Regions from separate parts of the Rhizobium sp. BK456 genome, predicted to be linked through region 2. Evidence: riboswitches for the same ligand, from Rfam matches in the RefSeq annotation. Region 2 holds a riboswitch; each other region holds the start of a gene.
The links. A riboswitch is a leader RNA that binds a small molecule or an ion and turns the genes downstream of it on or off. The one in region 2 is predicted to bind cobalamin.
Positions count from the first base shown of each region.

Region 1 (4,951 bases), on a different contig from region 2:
GCCGCCAACGTCAGCCATCGGCTATCGACAGGCGTCCTCTATCCGCGAGCGCGTCCGCGCGCTCGTTGCCGGCAATCCCCGAATGTCCCTTGCACCAGGCAATGGTCACCAGGGCGTTTTGGGATAGCTGACGATCGACGGCTTTCCAGAGGTCCGCATTGTCGATCGTTCGCCGTCGCCCATGTCCATTCGGGCTGCTTTTCTTCCAGCCGTTGTTCTTCCAGATATGTCGGCGGCTGTTGCAGCCTTTGACGGCATAGACGGAATCGGACCAGATGATCGCGGGTTCTCCGGCTGTTTGGCTGTTGATCCACATGGCGGCCCTGAGAACGGCGGTCAATTCCATGGCATTATTGCTGGAATCGTCGACGCCACCGAAGTCGGAGGCGATTTCCACCGCATCGCGATAAGCGACAAACGACCAGCCTCCATGCCCGGAACCGGGCTCATAACAACCGTCCGCGAAGAGGTGAAGGCCGTGTTGGGCTTCCGTCACGCCTGATGTCGGTGCAAAGGAAGGGATCTCGTCGGGGATGCTTGTCATTTTCACCGCGTCTCTGGCGATTGCTGGATAAGATCAGGAAAATACGCTAATATTTTCTTTGAGCTTATTAAGAGAAATCCGTTAAGGGAAAACGCGCGGCCGATTGAAGTCGCATTCGACCCACCGACCGTTTGCTCATTCCGGGACGACGCCGTGAAACGCCGAAACCTGTCTCTCGCCCTTCTCCTCGCCTTCGCAGCGCCCGCCGTCGCGCAGACCAATGCCATCTGTGAGGACCTGCGCGGCCGTCTCGCCGACCTGCCGCGCTCGATCGGCAATGGCAACGGCCCGGAAGCACGCCAATATGCCAATGCCATGGCCGAGCAGAACCTCGAGCTTCGCAAGGTGCGTAACGATCTGCGCAACTACGGCTGCACCTCGGGCAGCATGGTGGTGATCGGCGGCGAGAATGCCGATTATTGCACCGAGCTGTCGCAGGCCGAAGGCCGGATGATCGACAATATCGCTTATCTCCAGGACCGCCGCAACGAGCTGGCCGGCCGGAACGGCGCCGATGACGACCGCCGCGAACTGATGGCCGCGCTCGACAGCAACGGCTGCAACAGCGAGAACTTCTATGCGCCTTCCGAGCGCAATGCCAACGACCCTGCCCCGAGCGTCGAGGAGCAGGCGATGCGTTCGGACACTTTCATTCCGCTCGGCGGCGGAGAGGCCGATCCGCGCTACGGCCTGCCGCGGGCCGATATGCTGTCGCCGGTCAGCACCATCTGCGTGCGCAGCTGTGACGGCGGCTTCTTCCCGATCAGTTCAAACACCACCTCGGTCGATTTCGGCCGCGACGCCCAGACCTGCGCCAAGATGTGCCCCGGCATCGAAACCCAGCTTTTCTATCGCGACGTGACGAGCACGGAAGCCTCGAACATGATCTCGGTCGCAACCGGCACGCCCTACAGCGCCATGAAGAACGCCTTCGCTTACAAAAGCCGCGCGCCCGGCGAGAAAAACGCCTGTGCCTGCAATCTCACCGCCTATTACGACGAGATGCGCGGCAAGCAGGCGATAAGCCAGCCGCCGCCACAGGGCTCGATCACCACCATCCGCACCAATCCGCCGGCGAAGGATACAGCGGCCGCCGCCGCGCCGCAGCCATCGGTTCCAGAGCGTCCCTACGACCCCACGCAGAACAAGGTCCGCCAGGTCGGCCCGCAATTCCTCGCCGGCGACCAGGGCTCGATCGACCTTGCCAATCCTGCCGCACCTGGCCCGCAGCCGCAGCAGCAGTGATCGCTACCTCTCGTTCCTTCCCCAGCCATCGTGGAAGACGAGTTCCTCAAGCGGTAGCCGCTGCCGCCAGCCTTTGACCGAGAGTTCCGGCTGGTCGTAGAGCCGGTCGACGAAACCGGCGCAGAGCCAGGCAACCACTTCGATATGCTCGGGGATGCCGAGAATGGTCTTCAGGTCGGCTTCGTGAAAGATGCTGACCCAGCCAATGCCGATCCCTTCGGCGCGGGCCGCCAGCCAGAGATTCTGGATGGCGCAGACTGTCGAATAGCTGTCCATTCGCGGATTGTGCGTGCGCCCCAGCACCACGCTGCCGCTGCGGGTGGGATCGCAGGTTACGCAGATACCGAGCGGCGCCTCCACGATGCCTTCCAGCTTGAGGGAGCGATAGACCTGCCGCCGCTCGCCCTCAAACATCAATGCCGCTTCCTCGTTGGCCTTGGCAAAGGCATCGCGGATGCGCGCTCGCACCGTTGGACTTCTCACCAGAATGAAATTCCACGGCTGCATGAAGCCGACGGAGGGTGCGTGGTGCGCGGCGGTCAGCAGCCGTTCCACCACGTCGTCGGGCAAGGGCTCGGGCAGGAACTGGCTGCGAACGTCGCGCCGCGTCATGATCGCGTGATAGACGGCCTCGCGTTCGGCCAAGGAAAAACCGGACGCCACGGACAGGGCATCCTCATCAAAGGGTCGCATCGTCAAATCCCCAACAACGCAACCGCCCGCCGTCCGCGCGGGTTCGGTCTATCTTGCCAGGCCGGTCTTCTGACTTGGCGTCATCCGTCTGCCGCAGCCTTCCCGGCGAAAGCCAGTGGCATGATAAAGCGGCAAACGTCGGCCTTACAGCGTTGGGCACGTTCCGGTCTCGCACCGGATTCCCGATTCTCCCGCTTGAAAAGCGGGCACCTGACGGCGCATCTATTTCAGCAAACCGGCCCTGCGGCAAGCGACCTCATGCCGCATTCACCCGTATGTGACATCGATCGCGTGGACAGCTGTGCATCGCTGCCGTAGAACCGAACAGATCCTAACCGACGCCTGTGGCGCCGCAATTTTCCTCTTTGCACCCAGTTGCCCGTGCCCCGCCTGACACCCATGATCCTTGCGGTCGCCCTGTTCATGGAACAGATGGATTCGACCGTCATCGCCACCAGCCTGCCGGCGATCGCAGCCGATATCGGCACCTCGCCGATCGCGCTGAAGCTTGCCGTCACCAGCTATCTCGTGGCACTGGCGATCTTCATCCCGATCAGCGGCTGGATGTCGGATCGTTTCGGCGCGCGCAACATCTTCCGTATGGCGATCTTCGTCTTCATGATCGGCTCAGTCGCCTGCGCCTTTTCCAATTCGATTGCGGCCTTCGTCGTCGCGCGGCTGATCCAGGGCGCCGGCGGCTCGATGATGACGCCGGTCAGCCGTCTGCTGCTGGTCCGGGGAACGCCGCGCCACGAACTCGTCGATGCCATGGCCTGGCTGACCATCCCCGCGCTGATCGGCCCGATCATGGGGCCGCCGATCGGTGGTTTCCTCACCACCTATCTCACCTGGCACTGGATCTTCTGGATCAATGTCCCGATCGGCGTGCTCGGCATCATCCTCGTCACGCGTTTCCTGCCGGCGGTCGAGCCTCGCAGTCCACGGCCGATGGATTTTCCGGGCTTCTTCCTTTGCGGCATCGGCTTTTCTGGCTTCGTCTTCGGCCTGTCGGTGATCAGCCTGCCGGCCGTGCCTGTCATCTACGGCTATGTCACGGTGGCCGTCGGCATCCTTGCCGGCCTCCTCTATCTCCTGCATGCCCGCCGCGCGCCCTATCCGCTGCTCGATCCGAAAATGTTCCGTTATCCGATGTTCCGGGCGGCGATCCTCGGCGCCTCGAATTTCCGCATGGGCCTCGGCGCCCTGCCCTTCCTGATGCCGCTGATGCTGCAGCTCGGCTTCGGCCTGACGCCGCTGCAATCGGGCTCGGTCACCTTCGTCAGCGCGCTCGGCTCCATGGGGTCGAAATTTGCCGCTTCGCGCACCTTCAATGCCTTCGGTTTCCGCACCGTGATATCGATCACCACCTTGCTGGCGGCAATCTTCCTCGGCATCAACGGCCTTTTTACCAGGGAGACGCCGCTGCCGCTGATCATGGCCTGCCTGCTGATCGGCGGCCTGTTCCGCTCCATGGCCTTCTCAGGCGTCAACGCCATGGCCTTCGGCGATGTCGGTGAGGCCGACAGCAGCCAGGCGACCGCGATCAACGCCGTTGCCCAGCGTATATCCATGGCAATGGGTGTGGCGATCGCCGGCGGCATCCTCGAAATTTCGAGCAGCCTCCACGGCGGCAGGCTTCTGGTCTCGGATTTTCACACCGCCTTCTTCAGCGTCTCGGCGATTTCGGCGCTGGCCTGCATCACCTTCCTGCGCCTGCCGCGCGATGCCGGCGCCGAACTGACGACGCGCCGCCGCAAGCACCGCCAGGCCGAGCCGGAAGAGGCCATGGCGGAAAACAGCCCTTGATCCCGCTGGCCGCCGTTTCGCTATCCCATTCCACTTTATGATTTCTTCACACATCGAAGACAGACTGCGTTTGCGCGTTTTGGGTCGCACAGGGGACATGGGCATGAGTGCTCATGCTGCGACCGCCGGCGTGGATGCCTGTATTGATAGGCTGGTCGGAAACATATCTGACCGAGCCCGCGTTTCGAGGCCCACGCGGCATGTTCCATTTTTTGAAAACGATGCCTCTGACAGCCAAGCTGGCGGCGATTATCGTGACCGTCAACCTTTGCGGCATCTCCGCCTTTGCCACCTACACCTGGATGTACGAAACCAGGGCGTTGATCGATGGCGCCAAGGCGAACTGGTCCAAGGACGTGGAGCAGTTTGCGTCTCTGGCCGCCGGCGGCGTGAAATGGGGCAAGGCGAATGCTGTGCGCGACGCCTATTCGCTTTACCGCGACGACCCCTCGCTTGATCTTGTGCAGTTTGCCGCCTTCAACGCCGAACCTGCCGCCGTCGATACGTGGACACGTGACGGCATCAGCGGTTTGCCGGCACCCGCCGATCTGGCAAAGAGCCTCAGCACCAAGCCTGAGAAAACGACGATCGATGACAGCGGAATATCTGCCGGCGTTGTTACGATCATTGCGCCGCTTCCGTTGGATAAATCAGGCAAGGCGA
Region 1 is NZ_JACIAO010000014.1:82,189-87,139, reverse strand. Features, by position in the region: gene FHX03_RS30095 (ribonuclease H) at 11-544, opposite strand; gene FHX03_RS30090 (DUF2865 domain-containing protein) at 698-1,789, shown strand; gene bluB (5,6-dimethylbenzimidazole synthase) at 1,793-2,482, opposite strand; cobalamin riboswitch at 2,524-2,711, opposite strand; gene FHX03_RS30080 (MFS transporter) at 2,882-4,288, shown strand; gene FHX03_RS30075 (methyl-accepting chemotaxis protein) at 4,489-4,951, shown strand, end outside.
Region 1: another riboswitch for cobalamin. It lies ahead of bluB (5,6-dimethylbenzimidazole synthase); the one in region 2 lies ahead of FHX03_RS19545 (CbtB domain-containing protein).

Region 2 (4,951 bases):
AGATTGGCCGCATCGCGCAAGACCGCATCCTCGGGTGCACTCACCAGTTCCTTGATGTCGTCGTGATCGGCGATCAGTGCCGGCAGCGCCTCGTAGCGGTTGAGGTGACCGCTGAGGGCCGAGACGGCAAGGCGCAACGCCGTTCCCGCCTGCGCCGAGGCTTCCCCCATATAGGCGCGCGTCGCGATCGCGCTTCCATAGGTGAAGAAGGCGAAGATGATCACCGGCACCACCAGCAACGCCGCTATCGCACGATATCTCGAAGACAGATCCGGCTCCTCCCCTTTCCGCCTCCACTCCCCAGTGAGGCATACCCAAGTCTAATAATACCGGCAGCGATTTCCAAGGGCCGTCGAACTTGACACCCGGCAAAGGCCGATATCCTATTGCTGCATCGCAAGGGAACCCTATCATGAGCGACGACAACACGCCCGCCGATAGCAAGCTCACCAGCTCCAAGCGGCGCTGGGCGGCTGAGGGCAAGTTCCTGACTGGTCGCATAGCCCGCCCTGAAACCGAGCGCCTGCCGCCCGGCCAGCACCTCGTCAAGAACTGGCCGGTGCTCGATCTCGGCCAGCAGCCCGTCATATCCACCGAAACCTGGCGTCTCGAAGTGCGCGGCCTTGTCGAAACCCCGCTCACCCTCACCTGGGCCAACTTCCACGCGATTGAGCAGAGCACCAAGGTCAGCGATATCCACTGCGTCACCACCTGGTCGCGCTACGACAACAAATGGAAGGGTGTTTCCACGCGCGATCTGCTCGATCTCGCCATGCCGAAGCCGGAAGCCGCTTACGTCATGCTGACGAGTTATGATGGCTATACCACCAACCTGCCGCTTGCCGACTTCGCCGCCGAGGACGCGATCCTAGTGACATCCTGGGAAGGCCTGCCGCTGACGCCGGACCACGGCGGCCCGATGCGCCTCGTCGTGCCGCATCTTTACTTCTGGAAAAGCGCCAAATGGCTGCGCCGCATCGAACTGATGCCGGAGGACGAAGCCGGCTTCTGGGAAAAGAACGGCTATCATATGTATGGCGATCCGTGGCGCGAGCAGCGCTATTCCGACGATTGAGTCTTCGGCCGCAGAAAGCGGCCCAGCGCAAGGACACCAAGCCCGAGCATCAAGGCGAGCGCCGTCAGCGACGCCATGCTGGCGGGATGAAGCGGCACCTTGCTCCAGCGTGGATTGACGAGACCGGCGGTGTTGAAGGCCTCGCCGCTGAACCGGCAGGTGATGAGCGCAAGCCCGCGCCGCACCATGTCGGCGTCGACCGCGGAAATGATTTCACTCGCCACAGCCCGCTCCCCTGGCATCTCGCGCATCGCCATCAACACAGCTTTCGTCGCCGCGAGGTAGGCGTGGGCGCATTCGTTGAAGGGACTTTCCTCGTCGGCCACGCTGCCCGGCATCCGCCCCCAAAGACGATAGGAATATTGGATTTCGGCATAGTTCAGAACGCGGCGGAAGGGCTCGTTTGTATCGACTGCGCGGGACGCCAGGCCGATAATTCGGCCGCGATAGTGCGAAATCACCGCCATCTCGCCATGCGAAATTTCTGGGATATCGAGACCCGCTTGGCTGCCGCCGGCGCTGCGACTATGAGCAAGGGCGTTTTCAGCAGGCATGCAAAAGAAGGCGGCGGCAAAGGCCGCCGACAGGATTGATATGGCTCTGCTGCTTTTCATGGTCGCTTGAAAACCCAAGGGCGCCGGCAAAACGGCGCCCTTCATTGCGTTCAGTGGAGTGCCGTTGCCGGCCGGCTCCGCTGGCCGCCCTTCGCAGCAAGCCGCTTTTCCGCCAGCGCCCCGAAGCCAAGGCCAAGTGTTGCCCAGAGGATCGCATGCATGGCGAGCGTTGTCGTCCGGAAACGCCAGAGCACCATGGCCGAGAAGTTCTCCGGCACCTCGTTGATCGGCGGCAGCAGATAGAGCACGAGCACGATGAAGACGAGATAGGCGATGCCGGCAATGATCGCGCCGTTCCAGAGGCCGAAACGCTCGGAAAGACGGCGCGACAGCGCCACCGCGGCAATCAGCGCGGCGAGCGAGACGACAATCATCAGGAAGAACAGCTCGGTCCTGACGCCGATCGTATCGGCATTGCCGACCGCCGGCGGGTTGGCCGGATATTTGATAGCGGGAACGAGCACGATCGCCACGTAGGCGAAAATGGCGATGACCGCCGAGGTGCCGCGCGCCGAAAGATTGCTGACGCGGCCGTGCACGAAAGCAAAAGCGAGCGCGAAAAGCCCGCCGACGGCGATGCTGTAAGCCATGACGCCGGTGAAAAGGCCGAGACCGGCCTGGGTGGCCCGGCTGACGATTTCAGGTTCGGCAGCTTCGCCGGCCGCCTGGGCGCTCGCCTCCTCGAAAGCGATCGCCGCATCGACCAGCGGCTCGCCGAAGACATGGGCGAAAACGAAAACGAGGATGCCACCGAGCAGCCCCGCGAGCATGCCGCGAAGGAGAAGGTTTCCAACCATGTCAATATCTCCCTAGTGGCAGGGAAAGCCAAGGAGATGGCGGGCGTCATGCACGAATTCGTGCACATACATGCCGTTGAACAGCGCCATCGCGCCTTCCTCGGTGCCAACGAAATAGATGGCGATAAGCATCAGCAGGCCGCCGAAGATCGCCCAGGGCAGGATTTCGCCGACGGGGATCGGGGCCGGCGCCGCGGCGGGCGCGAAAGTGGTGTCAGACATGTATTCCTCCGGAATGACGCGTTCAGTCGAAAGAGTGTTTGTGCGGTAAGGTCTGACTTCCAGCGTGAAAAAGCTTCAACACGCTGGTCACAGTGGCGCGACCGCGCCGGATTTCCACCGGCTTCCAAACCCGCAACAACACGGTTATATCTGCTCGCCGAAGAGACTGTCAACGAAACTTCACGAGCCGGCAAAGGGCCGTCCCACTGCACCCCGGGAGATCGGAAGACTGTGAATACGCGCCTCACCTGGATCTGCCACGGCGCGACGACGGCGAGCCGCAAGACGCTGTTCCCACTTGACGAACCGCTGGAAGGCAAGGCGGCGGAAGACGCCGGCCGGATGGCTGCCCCACCCCGCGCCGACCGTATCGCCACCAGCCCCGCTTTGCGCGCCCGCCAGACCGCTGACGCGCTCCGCCTCGAAGCCCGGATAGATCAGGCGCTGCGTGATTGCGACCATGGCCGCTGGGCCGGCAGGTCGATCACAACGATCGAGGCCGAAGAGCCGGGGAACCTCGTGGCCTGGATGAGCGATCCGGAAGCGGCCCCGCATGGTGGCGAAAGCCTTCTTGATCTCAGAACACGCGTCGCCGGCTGGATGGACGGTGAATCCGCCCTCGGCGGCCATGTGATTGCCATCAGCCACGCGGCCGTGATCCGGGCGGCGGTCGCCCATGTGCTTCAGGCGCCGCACTCCTCCTTCTGGCGGAGCGATATCGAGCCGCTCGCCATCGTTTGCATGACCAGCAATGGCAGCCGCTGGTCTCTGCGCTTTCCGTATTAGCGGCTCCTCATTTTATCCAGCCTTACACAAGCAAATCGCGTCATCTCTATTGAACCGGGTTTGACCGGGACTACTTCCTTTCCCAAGGAGATGGAAGAATGACATATGATTGGAGTGGGGAGCGCACGCGTCGTCTGCGTTTGATGCGTGTCGCCACAATCACGGTTCTGGTCGGTCTCATCGTCAGCGTTCCGCTGCTGATCGTCACCGCCTGAAGCACGAGAAAAGGCGAGCGATGCACCAGCACGCTCGCCTTCGTTCTTTCCCGTCCCGGCTCAGCATCCTCAGTCCCTCAACGGTGCAGCAACAGGCTGCCGCCTCCAAAAATTCGCCTTCTGGTTTCAACGAACATTTCAGACTTTCATGATAGTTCGGCAGATGGTGGAGATGGAGAAGGCCACATGCCGGTGTTTTTCCAGAGCAGGGCCGGAAGGCAATGCGTATCGATCGTCGGGCTTGGGATAACTCTCTGGCTCCTCGGCGCGCTTTTGCAGCTTGACGACAGCCTTGTCTTCTTCATGACCGGTTTCGGCGAATACGGCGCCGACAAACTCGTTCTGGCGCTTGGCATCGCCGGCGCCATGAGCTTCATCTATTCGGTGCTGCGCATCGCCGACCTGCGCAAGGAAACGGAACTGCGCGCCGCCGCCCAGGCGAAGGCCGATTGGACTGCGACCCACGACCATCTGACCAAGCTGCCGAACCGCTACGCCTTCGAACGCAAGATCCTCTCACGGCCGATCAAGGACGACGAGGACCAGATTGAGGAGTGGGACGAGAACGTCACGCTTTTCTCCGTCGATCTCGACGGCTTCAAGAAAGTCAACGATCTCGTCGGCCACAAGGGGGGCGACATTCTGCTGATCGAGGTTGCCCGGCGGATCTGCGCGCTCGGCAATGCCGATTGCGTCTATCGATTCGGCGGCGACGAATTCATCATTGTAGCCTTTGCCCTGACAGCGCAGCGGGAGGAGCGCTTTGCCAAGCTGCTGATCCAGGCGGTCACCAGGCCGATCCATATCGATGGTTTTGCCGTCGAAGTCGGCGCCAGCGTCGGCTACGACCGCTGGGCCGAGGGAACCGAACCGCTGGAGGATGCCGCTCATCGGGCCGACCTCGCCATGTACGAGGCGAAATCACGCGGCCCCAACCATTATTTCGTTTTCGAACCGGCCATGCAGGACAAGGTCACGGAACGCGCAGCGCTGGAAACCAGATTGCGCGCCGCAATCTCCAGCAAGGCGATCAAACCCTTTTATCAGCCGCTGATCGACCTGAAGACCGGTCAGCTCTGCGGCTTCGAGGCCTTGGCGCGCTGGATCAGTGACGATGGCGTCAACATACCGCCGCCTGTTTTCATCGATATCGCCGAGGAAAACGGGATGATCACCGCATTGTTCGAGGATCTTCTCGCCCAGGCCTGCAGCGACGCACTCACCTGGCCGGACCATGTGATG
Region 2 is NZ_JACIAO010000006.1:369,822-374,772, reverse strand. Features, by position in the region: gene FHX03_RS19565 (ATP-binding protein) at 1-233, opposite strand, end outside; gene FHX03_RS19560 (sulfite oxidase-like oxidoreductase) at 413-1,075, shown strand; gene FHX03_RS19555 (hypothetical protein) at 1,060-1,689, opposite strand; gene FHX03_RS19550 (CbtA family protein) at 1,740-2,486, opposite strand; gene FHX03_RS19545 (CbtB domain-containing protein) at 2,499-2,708, opposite strand; adenosylcobalamin (AdoCbl) riboswitch at 2,721-2,863, opposite strand; gene FHX03_RS19540 (histidine phosphatase family protein) at 2,940-3,494, shown strand; gene FHX03_RS19535 (putative bifunctional diguanylate cyclase/phosphodiesterase) at 3,896-4,951, shown strand, end outside.

Region 3 (4,951 bases), on a different contig from region 2:
GAACGATAGGATGCACGGCATGATCGATCATATCACCATGGCGGTCAGTGACCTTGAAAAGAGCAAGGTATTTTATGAACGCGCTTTCGACCCTCTGGGCTATCGTCGCACCTTCGGGAAGGAAGGCGTTTTCTGGGCTTTCGATGTCGGTGGCAGCCTCTTCGAAATCCAGCACACTGACGACAAGCCGCCTCTGACCCGTTTGCACGTTGCCTTCCGGGTCCGAAGCAGGGCGGAGGTCGAGGCATTTTATCGCGCAGCACTTGAAGCCGGCGCAAGGGACAATGGTGCGCCCGGCCCGCGGCCGGAATATGCCGACAACTACTATGCCTGCTTCGTTCTCGATCCTGACGGTTACAATATCGAGGCGATGCTCAACGAGCCGGCGGCGTGAGGGTGACGACGCAGGCTGCGAACCTTGTGCGCAAGGGCGGCCAACGGATGACGCATGTGCCGCCGCTCGATCCGTTGTCGACGCTTATCGAGAATTTCCAGCAGCGCGGCGGCACGATCTGGGCCTGCCCGCCCTGCGTCACCTCCCGCGGTTATACGCAGGAAGACATGCTCGACGGCATCGTCATCGTCGGCGCCAGCGCCATGCATGCCGAAATCAAAGAGGGCGCGGCAACGCTGTCGTTTTGACTGGCTGCGCCGGGCCGGGCGACTATCGGGAGTGTCTTGGCGCCCACATTCACCGGCCTGCGCAGGCGCGACGGAGTGCCAAGCGACTATTCTTGCGCTCGGCAATATACTTGTGAGATTGTACCGATATACATGCGATACTGCCGATGCAGGCAGCGCGGGGGCTTCGATGACATCCGTAAGGGTCAATGAGCTGATATCGGTGGCGGGGCAGCCCGATGCCGCCGGTTTTGCTGCTTTTGCGGCGGACGGTTTTGCCGGCGTCATCAATGCCCGGCCGGATGGCGAGGAGCCGGGGCAGCCGGGCGATGCGGCGGAAAAGGCTTCTGCCGCTGCCGTGGGGCTCGCCTACAGCTTCGTGCCGGTGAAAGGGCCCGAGATTACCGAGGCCGATATCCGCGCCTTCCAGAGGGCGATGATGCAAGCAAAGGGGCCGGTCGTCGCTCATTGCAAGAGCGGCACCCGGGCGTTGACGCTCTATGCGCTCGGAGAGGTGCTTGACGGGCGGATGCAGCCCGGGGACGTCGAGGCCTTCGGTCAAAACCTCGGCTTCGATCTTGCCGGCGCGCGCCGCTGGCTGGAAAAGCGGGCAGGGCAGGCGGCTGTCGTGAAGGCTTTCTTCGAACCCCGCACCTGCAGTGTGCAATATGTCGTTTCAGACCCGGTAACGAAACGCTGCGCCATCATCGACCCGGTGCTCGATTTCGACGAAATGTCGGGTGCGACGGGAACGGCCAATGCCGATGCCATCCTCGCGCATATCGACAGCGAAGGGCTGACGGTCGAGTGGATCCTCGACACGCATCCGCATGCCGACCATTTCTCCGCCGCGCACTATCTCAAAGGAAAGACCGGCGCGCCGACGGCGATCGGCGCCCATGTCACCGACGTGCAGGTGCTCTGGAAGGAAATCTACAACTGGCCGGCACTCGAAACCGACGGCTCGCAATGGGACCGGCTGTTTGCTGATGGCGACACTTTCGAGATCGGCGGGCTTAGAGCCCGCGTGATGTTCTCGCCCGGCCATACTCTTGCCTCGGTGACCTATGTGATCGGCGACGCCGCCTTCGTGCACGACACCGTGTTCACGCCGGATTCCGGCACGGCGCGCACGGATTTTCCCGGCGGCAGCGCCAGCGCTCTCTGGCACTCGATCCAGGCGATCCTGTCGCTGCCCGAGGAGACCCGGCTCTTTTCCGGCCACGACTATCAGCCTGGCGGCCGTCACCCACGCTGGGAAAGCACGGTAGCCGCCCAGAAGCGCACCAATCCGCATATATCAGGCATCGACGAAGCCGGCTTCGTGGCGCTGCGCCAGGCGCGCGACCGCACGCTGCCGAAACCGAAGCTGATGCTGCATGCGCTGCAGGTCAACATCCGCGGCGGGCGGTTGCCCGAACCGGAGGCGAACGGGCGACGGTATCTGAAGATTCCGCTGGATGCGTTGTAGGAACGCAGGGAGCAGCGTTGCGGCGTGCTTCGAGGCTTCGCCCGTTCGGGCTGCGCACCTCAGCATGAGGGAGGTTGGTGGATGCCGCGCCCACGACAGCGGGAATAGTAGGATGCTTAAGAGAGCTCCATCCTGGGGATGAGAATGCTGGCATCATACCGGCCAACAGCGCTCCGACGTTCCGTCTCCATATTTCGCCCACCAAACCCAATCTTCCGCAATAATGATTGACGTCGTGCGGGCGGGCGACGTAACTGGCGGTGACGGTTCCCTGAAGATGACTCCAAGGGGATTAATAGGGAACACGGTGAGGACGACCCAGTAGGGACCGAGACCGTGGCTGCCCCCGCAACTGTAAGCGGATTGTCGATCATCTCAGCTGTGGCCAGCGACTGGCCATCTCTGAAGGGCTTATGGCCCTGCCACTGCGATATATCGCGGGAAGGCGGATGAACGACTTATATCCGCAAGCCAGGAGACCTGCCGTCAATCACGATCCAATCAACCGGGCGGGGATGCCCGGATAAGGAACAGACATGATTGACCTTCTGAACCTTCGCCGAATTTCGGCATGCATCCGTCTCGATTGGGCCTCCTGCGGCTAGCGCGCGCGTCAGCGTGCCTTCGGCCGCGCGTGCGGCATAACCGTGCTTTTTCCTTCAATCGAGGTTTTTCATGCGCCAGATTCTCGCCACCATGACATTTGCCTTCGGGCTGATCGGCCTTGCGGCACCGAGCCTTGCTGCCACCCAATATCCTTTGACCATCACCAATTGCGGTGAGCAGGTGACTTTCCAGAAGGCGCCGTCGAAGATCGTTTCGATCGGCCAGGGAATGACCGAAATTCTTTTCTCGCTCGGCCTTGCCGACAAGATCGCCGGCACGGCCGTCTGGGTCGGTCCCGTGCTGCCGCAATATGCCGCGGCGAACAGCAGGATAAAGCGTCTCGCCGACAATGATCCGAGCTTCGAATCCGTCGTCGGACAGGAGCCCGACCTGGTGGCGGCCGAGTTCGAATGGCATGTCGGCGCGCAGGGCTCCGTCGGCAAGCGGGAGCAGTTTCAGGATCTCGGGATCAATACCTATCTTTCGCCGGCCGATTGCGTCGCCAAGGTCAACACCGATGGCGGCGACGGTGTGCGCAAGGAGCTGTTCACGATGGCGCTGATCTATCGCGAAATCGCCGAACTCTCAGAGATCTTCGACGTGAAGGAGCGCGGCGATGCGCTGATTTCCGAGCTGAAGAAGCGCGAGGCGGATGCCGTCGCCTCGATATCAGCCGCATCGGGCAAGAGCCTGCCCATCGTCTTCTGGTTCTCCAGCAAGGAAGTCAACGGCGACGCCTTCATTGCGGGCAAGAACAGCGCGCCTGCCTATATACTGAAGGCGATCGGCGCCAGGAATGTCGTCACCACCGAGGAGGAATGGCCGCTGGTCGGCTGGGAAACCATCGCCCAGGCGAACCCGGCCGTCATCGTGCTCGCCACCATGGACCGGCGCCGCTACGCCGCCGACGATCCGAAGGTCAAGATCGATTTTCTCGAGAACGACCCCGTGACCAAGGAACTCGATGCCGTCAGGAACAGGCACTTCGTGATGATGGACGCGCAATCGATGAACCCAACGATCCGCACGATCGACGGCATCGAGACCTTGGCGAACGGCATCAAATCCTTCGGCCTCTCGCAGTGAAGGCAGCGTCGGTCAGGCAACAAGGATGGTGGGCGCTCGCCGCGCTCACCATTTCAGCCCTTCTCCTTCTCGGACTGATGATCAGCCTTGCCGTTTCGATCGGCGAGATCGCGATCCCGCTGGCGACAACGGCGGAGGCCGTCTCCAACCGGCTGTTCGGAACGCAGTTCGAACTCAGCCGCATCCACCAGGGCATCGTCTGGGATTATCGTCTGAGCCGGGCGCTGGTTGCGGCCAGCGCCGGCGCGTCGCTCTCGCTCTGCGGCGCCGTGCTGCAGGCGCTGCTGCGCAATCCGCTGGCCGAACCCTATGTGCTCGGCATCTCCGCCGGCGCCTCGACGGGAGCCGTCTGCGTGATGATCCTCGGCCTCGGCTACGGTGTTCTTGGCCTTTCCAGCGGCGCCTTCATCGGCGCGGTCATTGCCTTTCTGCTGGTCGGCTTCCTGGCGACGGGTGCGGGAGGAACCGGCGAACGCATCATCCTGTGCGGCGTCGCCGGTTCGCAGCTCTTCACTGCGCTGACCTCCTACATCGTGACGACATCGGCGAATGCCGAGCAGGCGCGGGGCATCCTGTTCTGGCTTCTGGGTTCGCTCAGCGGCGTGCGCTGGCCGGATGTCTATCTCTCGGTGCCGATCGCGCTCACAGGTTTCGTCATCTGCATGGCCCATGTCAGGGCGCTCGATGCCTTCGCCTTCGGTACGGATGCGGCGGCCTCGCTCGGCATTGCGGTGCGCCGCGTCCAGATCCTGCTGTTCGGCCTGACAGCGGCGATGACGGCAAGCGTCGTCAGCATGGTCGGCTCGATCGGCTTCGTCGGCCTGGTCATTCCCCATGCCGCCCGCTTCCTCGTCGGGCCGGGCCATCGGCGGCTGCTGCCGGCAACAGCACTCGGCGGCGCGATCTACATGGTCGGCGCCGATATCGTCTCGCGCATCATCATCCCACAGCAGGTCCTGCCGATCGGCGTTGTTACGGCGCTCTTCGGCGCGCCGGCCTTTGCCGTCATCCTCTATCGCGTGCGGAGGAGCGCATGAGCATTACGATCGACGCGGTGAGTTTCGCCGCAGGCGACACGGTCATCGTCAACGGCGTCAGCCTGACGGTGGCAAAGGGCAAGGTGCTCGGTCTGCTCGGGCCGAACGGGTCCGGCAAATCGAGCCTGCT
Region 3 is NZ_JACIAO010000007.1:201,220-206,170, reverse strand. Features, by position in the region: gene FHX03_RS20740 (VOC family protein) at 20-394, shown strand; partial or broken gene FHX03_RS20735 (DsrE family protein) at 415-642, shown strand; gene blh (bifunctional sulfur transferase/dioxygenase Blh) at 812-2,092, shown strand; cobalamin riboswitch at 2,340-2,595, shown strand; gene FHX03_RS20725 (ABC transporter substrate-binding protein) at 2,768-3,784, shown strand; gene FHX03_RS20720 (FecCD family ABC transporter permease) at 3,781-4,821, shown strand; gene FHX03_RS20715 (ABC transporter ATP-binding protein) at 4,818-4,951, shown strand, end outside.
Region 3: another riboswitch for cobalamin. It lies ahead of FHX03_RS20725 (ABC transporter substrate-binding protein); the one in region 2 lies ahead of FHX03_RS19545 (CbtB domain-containing protein).

Region 4 (4,951 bases), on a different contig from region 2:
GCTCATCAGGCTGGCAAGCCGCAGCGAATGCGGCCCACCGCAGGCGTGATGGGCGGCCGCGATCGCCGCAAGCTCGCTGTCGGCGGCCGACAGAAACAGGATATCGCCCGGCGTCTGACCGAGATCGATCGCCTCTTCGCCGTCGCTGATCGTTCCCTGCTGGGCCAGAAGCAGATGCATGGGCCTACGCCAGCGCCTCGATCGCCGCTCTCACCGCACCCTGATCCATCTCATGCAGACCAATGACGATGAGGCGCGTGCCGCGGTTTTCCCCAGGCGCCCAGGCGCGATCGAAATAGTGGTCGATGCGGCTGCCGACTGCCTGGAGCTGCAGGCGCATCGGCTTGCCCGAAACATCGACGAAGCCCTTGAGGCGCAGCACGTCATGGGCCGATATGATGCTCTTCAGCGCCTCGATGAAGCCGGCCGGATCGGCGACCGGGCCGAGATCGACGACGAAGCTGTCGAACTCGTCATGATCGTGCGGCGTGCCGTCCTCATGCTCCAGTTCGTGATGGGACTTGCGGTTGGCGATATCGTCCTCCGTGCCGATGCCGAGGCCAAGCAGGATGCCGGCCGGCACCTCGCCGTTTTTCGCCTCGATCATCACGGGCTTGCGCGAGGTGCGGGCGGCGACCTCGTCGCGCACCCGGCCGAGGCCGGCCACGTCGATCAGGTCGGTCTTGTTGAGCACGATGAGATCGGCGCAGGTGAGCTGATCCTCGAACAGTTCCTCGATCGGGCTCTCATGATCGAGCGATTGATCCCCGCTGCGCGCCGCCTCGACGGCATCGTGGTCGTCGGCGAACCGGCCGGCGGCAACAGCCGCGCTGTCGACCACCGTGATCACGCCGTCGACGGTCACCTGGGTGCGAATGTCAGGCCAGTTGAAGGCGGCGACCAGCGGCTGCGGCAGAGCGAGGCCCGAAGTTTCGATAACGATATGGTCGGGCCGCTGTTCTCGCTCCAGCAGCTTCGTCATCGTCGGAATGAAATCGTCGGCGACGGTGCAGCAGATGCAGCCATTAGTCAGTTCGATGATGTCGTCCTCGCTGCAGTTCTCCGCACCGCAGCCCTTCAGCACCTCGCCGTCGACACCGAGATCGCCGAATTCATTGATGATCAGCGCGATCTTTTTACCGCCGGCATTGGTAAGCAGGTTGCGGATCATCGTCGTCTTGCCGGCGCCGAGGAAACCGGTGATGACGGTTGCGGGAATCTTCTGTTGGTTCATGGATTTAACCCTTCATTTTCAGCGGCAGGCCTGCCGCGATGAAATAGACTTCGGCGGCCTTTGCCGCGATCAGCTGGTGGAGACGGCCGGCATGATCGCGAAAATCCCGCGCCATGCGATTGTCCGGCACGATGCCGAGGCCGATCTCGTTTGACACGAAAACGAGCCGCGCCTTTGCCCGCGGCAAATAATCGGCGAGCGCCAAAAAATCCGCCGCCATATCGCGCTCCTCCATCATCAGATTGGTGACCCAGAGCGTCAGGCAGTCGATCAGCACGACCCGGCCCTCGCCGTCGATGGCGGCGAGCCTGCCGACGAGATCGAGCGGTTCCTCATGCGTCGTCCATGACGGGCCGCGATCGGCTCTGTGCTGGGCAATCCGCGACTGCATCTCCTCGTCCCACGCCCGGCCGGTCGCGACGTAGTGACGATCGAGGCCGGTTGCAACGACGAGGTTTTCGGCAAACCGGGATTTGCCGGAGCGTGCGCCGCCGAGGATGAAAATGGCATTGGAGAGAGCGGTCGTCATGCGCAGAAGGCCTGCTGGGAGAATGCGACACCCCACCACGCTCCCTCATTCCTGTGCCTGTCACAGGAATCCAGCCACGGCGCGTCCGCGCCGTGAATGACTCTCATTCGGGAAGTAAGTCTCTCGCGCCCAAGGACTTGGTCGCACTGGATTCCTGTGACGGGCACAGGAATGAGGGAGGAGAGGGAAATGCGCTCCAGTACCCCACGAGGCAACGCCGAATTCAATCGTTCAGCCAAAACAACCTCCGTGCTGGCAGCGGGTCTCTTGCCCAGGATTGGGCTTTTCGCCCGGCACGAATGGCAGGTCTCCTGGCTCGCGGTTGTCGGCCGCGATCGGGGCGGACCGGAAACCGGTCGCCCCTGATCGTGCCAGCGGATCTGCCTCGCCTTCCCGGCTGCATTGGTGAAGAGGTGGACGATTCGTAGAAATAGAGGCGTCCGACCCCGGTTGATCACCATGCATGTCCAGTGGCTTTTCCGGCATGTCGCCCGTCACGCCCGCCTGCGCGATTGCAAGCGGGCAGGAAGGGCTCGATGCCGGATGGAAGACCCTGACCGCTCTACAGTCGCGGGGTCGGCTGTGATGAAGGCGCCCGGTGTGGGTCCGCCCCGTCACATTCCCTTTTCATCCGGAAGGCGTAACGCCGATCCGGAACCATCCGTTATATCCGCGGATGATCAGATGACCATCCGCGTGGGATGGTCTGGCGACCATCCGTTGAGGGATGGTTAGGCAAGCTCAGGAGTGAAGTCAACCGGCCTTGGCGGTCGGCCGTGGGCGGCAAGGCAGGCACGCTCATCCGAACACGACTTACTCGACCAGGAATATCGTCATTTATCAGAGGCTTACGTCATAAATATTTGACGCGCCCGCCGGCTTTTCGCCGCAATTGCGCTGCAAGCGGACTTCGCCATCGCCCTTGACCGGGCCTCTTCCTGCCTAGTTGTCTTGCCATGCTTATGAAATTGGATCGGCGCCGGTTCCGAGCGCTGCGTGTTTTCTTCGATCCGGGGCGGCTGCGGGCGCTGACCCGCCGCAGCGAAGTCGGTCTATCTCTGGCGGGCGCTGTCGTCGGCATTGCCTCCGGTCTTGCCGTGACCGGCATGAGCTTCGTCTCCAATGAACTGCATCAGTTGGTCTTCGGTATCGCCGACAGCGAAAGGTTGAGCTCGTCGGTGATCGACGACAAGCTGCTGCTGCTCACCGCCCCGATCATCGGCGGCATCCTGCTCGGCCTGTTGCTCTTCATTTTGGCCAAACGCCGCAAGAAGCCGATGGTCGACCCGATCGAGGCCAATGCGCTGCATGGCGGCCGCCTGTCCTTGACTGACAGCATTATCGTCGCCGTGCAGAACCTGATCTCCAACGGGTTCGGCGCCTCCGTCGGCCTGGAGGCCGGCTATACCCAGCTTGCCGCAGGGCTCGCCTCGAAACTCGGCCTGAAGCTGCAGCTTCGCCGCTCGGATCTCCGCGTCCTCGTCGGCTGCGGCGCAGCCGGCGCCATCGCCGCCGCCTTCAACGCGCCGCTGACCGGCGCCTTCTATGCCTTCGAACTGATCATCGGCACTTATACGATCGTCTCGCTGACCCCTGTGGTGGTTTCGGCCCTCGTTTCCACCCTGATCGCAAGGCTGCTCACCCACGGCGATTTCACCATCGATATCGGCGGCTTCGGCGCGGTCGTGCCGGCCGATTATATCCCGGCGCTGCTGCTCGGCGCGGTCTCAGCCGGCGTCGGCATCCTGATCATGCAGGGTGTCGCCTTTGTCGAAGAACTGGCGCGCAAGAGCGCGATCGCCCCGCCCTTCCGCCCGGCCCTCGGCGGCATCATCGTCGGGCTGCTGGCGATGATCTCGCCGCAGGTGCTTTCGGCCGGCCATGGCGCGTTGCATCTGAACCTCTCCCGCGACGTCGCCATCCCGGCGCTGATCGGCCTCTTCCTGTTGAAATCCTTGGCTTCGGCGATCTCGATCGGCTCGGGCTTCAGGGGCGGCCTGTTCTTCGCCTCGCTGTTCATGGGCGCCCTGCTCGGCAAGCTCTTTGCTTATTGCGGCCCCTATTTTGCCGATGCGACGCTGACGCCCGTCATTTATGCCGTGGTCGGCATGAGTTCGCTTGCCGTCGCCGTCATCGGCGGGCCGCTGACGATGACCTTCCTGGCGCTCGAAATCACCGGCGACTTCCCGATCACCGCGCTGGTGCTCGCCGCCGTCATCACCTCCTCGCTCGTCGTGCGCTCGACCTTCGGCTACTCCTTCGCCACATGGCGCTTCCACCTGCGCGGCGAAAGCATCCGCAGCGCCCATGACGTCGGCTGGATCCGCAACCTGACGGTGGACAAGCTGATGCGCGCGGACGTCAAGACGGCAAGGGCTGGCATCTCGCTGGAGGAATTCAAGCAGGCCTTCCCAATCGGCTCGACCCAGCGTGTCATCCTTGTCGAGGAGAGCGACAAATATGCCGGCCTCGTGCTGGTGCCGGAGATCTACGCCAACCCGACCGACACCCAGGACGAGGGCAAGACGCTTGCCGATTTCATCCACTACCGCAACGATTTCCTGCAGCCACAGATGAATGCAAGGCAGGCGGCGGCGATCTTCGATAAGAGCGAAAGCGAAGCACTCGCCGTCGTCAACAATTTGATCGAGCGCAAGGTGATCGGCCAGCTCAGCGAAAGCTATACGCTGCGCCGCTACAGCGAAGAACTGGACCGCCGCCGTCGCGAAGTCTCCGGCGAAATCTGAAGGGGTGTTATGACGCGGCGCCGGCCAGCCGGAAGACGTCGGCCTTCTTCGAAACGCCCCGCAATTCGAAAGAGCCGAGATACTCGCAGGGGACGGCTGAGGTCGCCGCGAAGCTCTCCGACAGCAGCAGGTGCTGCTCGAGCATTCCGCAGAGCTTTTCCAGCCGCGAGGCTTCGTTGACAGCCCTGCCGATCACCGTGAAGTCGAGCCGGCCGTGGGCGCCGACATTTCCGTAGAAAACCTCGCCGAGATGCAGCACGACATCGATGCCGATATCGGGGCCTCCGTTGCGTGTCCGCTCGCGATTAAGCTCTTCGTTGGCCTTCAGCAGATTCTGAGCCGAAGCCAACGCTGCCCTGCAGGCCTTTTGCGGATCCTCCGCCTCAGTCGGAAAGATCGCCAGTACACTGTCGCCCATGAACTTGAGGATCTCGCCGGAAT
Region 4 is NZ_JACIAO010000007.1:56,194-61,144, forward strand. Features, by position in the region: gene cobN (cobaltochelatase subunit CobN) at 1-180, opposite strand, end outside; gene cobW (cobalamin biosynthesis protein CobW) at 185-1,234, opposite strand; gene cobU (bifunctional adenosylcobinamide kinase/adenosylcobinamide-phosphate guanylyltransferase) at 1,239-1,763, opposite strand; cobalamin riboswitch at 2,047-2,440, opposite strand; gene FHX03_RS19980 (chloride channel protein) at 2,720-4,510, shown strand; gene FHX03_RS19985 (adenylate/guanylate cyclase domain-containing protein) at 4,518-4,951, opposite strand, start outside.
Region 4: another riboswitch for cobalamin. It lies ahead of cobU (bifunctional adenosylcobinamide kinase/adenosylcobinamide-phosphate guanylyltransferase); the one in region 2 lies ahead of FHX03_RS19545 (CbtB domain-containing protein).